DNA from 2 places in the Sediminibacillus dalangtanensis genome. Region 2 is predicted to be linked to the other one. Evidence: riboswitches for the same ligand, from Rfam matches in the RefSeq annotation. Region 2 holds a riboswitch; the other holds the start of a gene.

Region 1 (3,107 bases), 1.9 Mb from region 2:
TCCGGCTGGACCCTGATGGACAACATTGCTGCCAAGTACGTCGAAAATCGGCTTTAGCTCCTGATAAGCAGCTTCAGACCCGCCGGCCATGATGGCGAGTGTTCCGTTTTTTGCCCCGACGTCCCCACCCGAAACTGGTGCATCGACAGATTCGATTTCTTTTTTCGCCGCTTCTTTATAAATTCTTTCAGCAAGCTTGGGCTTGGAAGTGGTCATATCGATGACGAAGCTGCCGGCCTTGGCGTGAGCCAGGATACCGCTGTCACCGAAGTATACTTCTTCTACATCAGAGGGGTAACCGACGATAGTAATAATCACATCTGATTCTGCTGCAAGATCAGCTGCGCTTTCCTTCCAGACAGCTCCAGCTTCCAAGAGTTCCTCTGCTTTTGTTTTGGTTCGCGTATATACATTCAAAGGGAATCCGGCTTCCATCAGGTTGGCAGCCATACTTTTTCCCATCACACCTGTACCGATAAAGCCAATGACTGTATCTTTTGCTAAGGCCATCATTCATCCTTCCTTTCTGTCTCTTTATGTCTAAACTTAGTTCGATAAAAAAACGAAAAATCCTTTCTATAAAATCACGATACTTCGACAAAAAATTTTTTAATCCGGCATTTTCCGCGTAACGCCAGGGTTTACTCCTAGTGAAAGAACAATCAGGGAATTATTTGGATTGCAACAAAAAAATGATTGTGATAAAGTCATAATTAACACAATATATTGTTTAGTTATTGAAAGTGAATACTATATGTTGATTCCGTGCAAGAATAGGTGACAGCATTGTCTTAAAAGGGAATCCGGTGAAAAACCGGAACTGTCCCCGCAACTGTAAGTGTGGACGAACGAGAAGTTCCACTAAACCGCTTTGCTTTACGGCGCCGGTTTGGGAAGGTCTCTAGTAGGCAGAAGCACGAGTCAGGAGACCTGCCTTTTCTTGTAGCGTTTCATTTCTTCGGGGACTGGGGAGTGAAAACGATAGGGGAAAAGTGGCTGTTTTTGCCATGTTTACTGTCTGTCGTTTTCAATCCGTCCATGTCTCATGGGCGGATTTTTTATATGCATAAAAGTGCCTTTACCGGAAGAAAGAGATACATAACCTCATTAGAAAATCTCAACATGATAGTACCTTAACACTTATAAGGTGACTGGGCTCTGCCCTTCAACCTGTGTTCACTTGGACAAAAGGAGGAGTAAATAATGATCGAAACAGAAGTTAAACGAAGTGATTGGAAGAGAGAAATACCGAAGATTCTGACCGGTCGTTTTCCGGATTTGGATATTCAAGCATTAGTTGAACACGGTGACAAAGTATTGGAGCAAAAACCATGGCTCCCCGATGATGAATGGATCCACCAGTTGATTTTGGAGGCGCTGGCCAACCTGGACGAAAATGCACCGGATTGGACCTATGCAGCAGCAGCTTTATACTTACAGCAGCTGTATCAGGAAGCAGCCGAGAACAGGGGATACGATCCAGGCAGGAAATACGGTCCGTTTGGGCAAGTCATCCGTCATCTGACGGACATCGGCATCTATGACCGCTTCTTACTTGATACTTATAGTGAACAGGAAATACAGGAACTGGAACAGGCGATCGATCCAGACAAAGACAACATGTTCACATACATCGGTCTCCGGACATTGGCAGACCGTTATATTGCCAAGGATTACCAAGGCAAGGTTTATGAGCTGCCACAGGAACGATTCATGATCATTTGTATGACGTTGATGAAAAATGAGCCTGCAGAAAAACGGATAGAGTTGATTAAAGAAGCATATTGGGCATTGAGTAACCTGTACATGACGGTGGCTACACCGACGCTTTCCAACGCAGGAAAAAGCTATGGTCAGTTATCCAGCTGCTTTATCGATACAGTAGACGACAGTCTGCAGGGGATTTTCGACAGTAATACCGATATCGCCAACCTGTCTAAGAACGGCGGCGGAATCGGCGTTTATTTGGGAAAAATCCGCAGCCGCGGCAGTGCGATTAAAGGGTTCAGTGGAGCATCATCCGGTGTTTTGCCATGGATGAAACAGTTGAACAACACAGCGGTCAGTGTCGATCAGCTTGGCCAGCGCAAAGGAGCAATCTGTGTCTATCTGGATATTTGGCATAAAGATATATCTTCTTTTCTGGATGCGAAACTGAACAATGGGGATGAGCGGCTTCGGACACACGATTTGTTCACAGGAGTATGTCTTCCGGATCTTTTCATGGAGCAGGTAGAAGCTAGAGAGAACTGGTACTTGTTCGATCCTCATGAGGTCCGGACAGTAATGGGGTATTCGCTTGAAGATTATTTTGACGAGTCAAAGGGCGATGGAAGCTTCCGGGAAAAATATTGGGAATGTGTTCAACACCCAGATCTTAGTAAACAAGAAATCCCTGCAATTGACCTGATGAAACGGATTCTGAAAAGCCAGCTCGAAACCGGTGGTCCTTTCATGTTTTATCGGGATGAAGTGAATCGGCATAATCCGAACAGCCATCTCGGCATGATTTATTCGAGCAATCTTTGCACGGAAATCACGCAAAACCAAAGCCCGACTGTAGTAGAAGAACAGCAGACCGTCGACGGGAAAATAGTCGTGAATAAGCAACCTGGTGACTTTGTTGTCTGCAACTTGTCCTCCATCCATTTGGGCAGGGCAGTGACAGAAGGCGTTCTGGAACGATTGGTTCCTATCCAGGTGAGGATGCTCGATAACGTAATCGATTTGAACACGATTCCGGTATTACAAGCACAGCTCACCAATCAAAAATACCGGGCAGTCGGTCTTGGTACGTTTGGATGGCACCATCTTCTGGCGTTGAAAGGAATCCGTTGGGAAAGCGAGGAAGCAGTAGCCTATGCGGACAAGCTGTACGAAAAAATCGCTTTTCTGACAATCCGGTCCAGCATGGAACTGGCTAAAGAGAAAGGTGCTTGTGCCGCATTTGAAGGTTCAGACTGGCAAACAGGCAAATACTTTGAAAAGAAGGGCTATACAACTGAAACAGATTCAGACTATGCTTGGTCCGATTTGCAGGAACAGGTGCAGGAATTCGGAATCCGGAACAGCTATTTAATGGCAGTTGCGCCGAATTCCTCGACATC
Region 2 (3,107 bases):
TCCGTATTCCTGCTGTAGTAGCTGTCGCAATGCCTTGATGGCTCTATGTTGCGTTGTCTTCACTTTGCTAATACTCCAACCGAGCGTTTCTGCTGTTTCCTTTAAAGAAAATGATTGAATATACCGTAAAATGATAACACTTTTTTGATCCAGACTACATTTATCGAGACAGTGATAAATCTGTCTCATTTCTTCATTTTGCTCAGCTATTTCTTCCGGAAGAATGGATTGGTCTTCCAATTGTTCTCCTCGTTCTCCCCAATCAAAAAAATCAAGGATCCGCTTTCGTTTATTCGACTGTTTTCGGAAATAATCGATTGCTACGTGCCTGGCTATGGAAAAAAGCCACGTTTTTTCGCTGCTTTCTCCTTTGAATGTGTGAATGGACTTCAATACTTTTATATAAACTTCCTGGACGAGGTCTTCTGCTTGCTCCTTATCCTTTGTCATATATATTAAAAATTGGTATAAATCCTGATGATATTTTTTGTACAAATCCTGAAAAACGGCTCTCATGCCAGATCCCCCGTTCACTATATTGTCGGAGTGCGAAGCAAAAAGGTTACAATGAAGGAACATTTTTGTCAATCGCTTCTATTATAACTTTATTTATTGCTTTCTTTTAGGGGTAAACCAAAAAAATACCAGCTATTTACTAGCTGGTATTTTTCCATATTCTGAATTACGGAGATATTTTGTGAAAATCCTGGAGAATACCGGGAACAAAATCGCCATAAAAATTCCGTTGCCTACTGCATGATAAGTATCAAACGGCAAACCCAAAAGGTAATAGGAAAGAAAATTCCCCGCCACTGAGAAGGTTGCCAATGACACAATCAGTCCGTAAAGATAGCCGCACATAACGGCAAAAACAATCATCACCGGCAGCGGAATATCCCTCCAGTATTTCCCGATCAATCCGCTCATCAACCCGATTAATGCCCAGCCAACTATTTGCCAGATAGTCCAAAGCCCCATACCGAGGAATAAATTGGAAAGATAAGTAGTCAATCCAGCAAGCAATACTCCGGATAGAGGACCTAAAAAGAAACCACAAATAATGATCAAGGCAGTCACCGGCTGTACATTGGGAAGAAACTGAAAGGTATATCTGCCCACGACAGCCAAAGCTGCGAGAACTGCAATTAGAGTGAGTTTATAGGTATTCACTCATATCATTCCATGGCATGCAAATCGAACGTGACTTCATCTTCCGGGCTTAGTTCATACTCGTTTGCACCAACCTCGGCCATTTCTCCATTGACGGTGTACATCCAGTATTTCCCTTCCTCTTCGTTTTGACTGACACCTTCGATGGAAGTAATAAAGCCATCCGCTTCTTCTACTTCGAAGTTTTCTTTCATCACATCAAGTAAAATAGCCCCTTCTTCGATTTCAACTTCTTTTTCAGTGATGACATTTTCCCCTTCATCCTCTGAAATGGTGACCATCACCGCTTCTTGACTTTCTGATTCACCGGATTGCTCCGTTGTTTCCGCCGTCTCATTGTTCGACGAATCCTGCTCCGCACAGCCGGTCACGATACCAGCGGCAAATAACAAACTTAATAACGCGAATAAAAACTTCTTCATTTCTTCCAACCTCCCAATTATAATTTTCAGGGACAGGAAAAGTGCTATTTATGTACAAAAATAAAAGCTTATCCTCTGAGAAGATAAGCTAAAGAGACAAACCAGCTGTAATGGATGACAAACCACACACCGGCAGTCTCAAACACTCAATCCCCGAAGGTTTGAAACAGGCAACAACGGCAGGTCTACTGGCTCGTACATCTTTCTACTTAGGAACCTTCCCATGACTAAAAGCTCACAGTGGTTTTTCCTTTTCGTCCGTACTTACAGTTGCGAGGACAGCTCTGGTTTTTCACCAGATTCCCTTTTCAGCCTGCCAGACGGCAAAACCGACTGAAAGGCACCGCAGTATTCTATTTGATTTCCAGAAATCATTTTATCATAGTTCCCTATAATTAGGAAGTTGTAATGTTACATAAGGAACAAGATTATTCCTCAAGTTTAACGATTATTCGATTTTTTTCGGAATCCGGAAGGTGAAGGTTGTCCCTTCTTCTACTTTGCTTTGGACAGTCAGCGAACCCTGGTGCGCTTCCATGATGTTTTTTGCAATTGCCAGTCCTAAACCAGTTCCCGTCTTACTGTTTTCTCTTTTTCTTGATTTGTCTGCTTTATAAAATCGTTCAAAAACAAAAGGCAAATCGTCGGCAGGAATACCTGCTCCTTCATCCATGATTGAGCAAACCACTTCTTTTTCTTCCTCGGCGAGAATAATTCTGACCTTTCCGCCTGCAAATGAATGCTTAATCGCATTATCAATCAGGTTCGTAAAAACTTGTTCGATTTTGTCCGGATCGAATGTGAGTTGTGTTACCTGAAGATTATTTTCCAGAGACAGAGAAACAGCTTTATCATGTGCCATGCCACTGAATTTTTTGACAATCCGATCTAAAAACGGCTCCATATCCACCGATTCCAATTCCAATTGTATATGGCCTGACTCCATTCTGGCCAAGTCGAGCAGTTCGTTTACAAGCCGGCCAATGCGAAGCGATTCCTCATGGATGATCCCCGCAAGCTCATTTTTTTCTTCCTTACTTTCCGCAATATTGTCAACTATTGCTTCACTATAACCTTGTAGAAGAGAAATCGGCGTTCGCAGTTCATGGGAAACGTTGGCAATAAAGTCTTTCCGTAGTTTATCAAGACGTCTTTCATCTGTCACATCCCGAAATACTGCTACTGCTCCCCTGACATAGGACTGATCGTATAAAGGCGTCATGATCATCGCCCAGTTTCTTCCTTGTATCGAGATTTCCCGCATGACTTCCTTCTCTGTGGCAACGACTTCATCCAACGTTTCCATTAATTCTGTTGGCAAGTTTACTTCCTCTTCAGCAGAATCATTTTCATAATGCCAGTCTTTAAGAAACTTTTCGGAAGGTGGATTGGAAACCATAATGTTCCCTTTTCGGTTAAGGGTCAAGACTCCATCCGCCATGGAACTTAAGATGCTCGATACTTGTTCTTTTTCCTGCCTCAAAGCGTTGATATGGAACTTGAGCTGCCTTCCCA

Evidence for each region. A riboswitch is a leader RNA that binds a small molecule or an ion and turns the genes downstream of it on or off. The one in region 2 is predicted to bind cobalamin.
Region 1: another riboswitch for cobalamin. It lies ahead of ERJ70_RS01330 (ribonucleoside-diphosphate reductase subunit alpha); the one in region 2 lies ahead of ERJ70_RS10580 (DUF4430 domain-containing protein).

The regions. Positions count from the first base shown of each region.
Region 1 covers NZ_CP046956.1:242,726-245,832, forward strand. The annotation lists gene ERJ70_RS01325 (NAD(P)-dependent oxidoreductase) at 1-513, opposite strand, end outside; cobalamin riboswitch at 759-952, shown strand; gene ERJ70_RS01330 (ribonucleoside-diphosphate reductase subunit alpha) at 1,204-3,107, shown strand, end outside.
Region 2 covers NZ_CP046956.1:2,103,302-2,106,408, forward strand. The annotation lists gene sigX (RNA polymerase sigma factor SigX) at 1-516, opposite strand, end outside; gene ERJ70_RS10575 (ECF transporter S component) at 649-1,170, opposite strand; gene ERJ70_RS10580 (DUF4430 domain-containing protein) at 1,176-1,592, opposite strand; cobalamin riboswitch at 1,754-1,955, opposite strand; gene ERJ70_RS10585 (ATP-binding protein) at 2,041-3,107, opposite strand, start outside.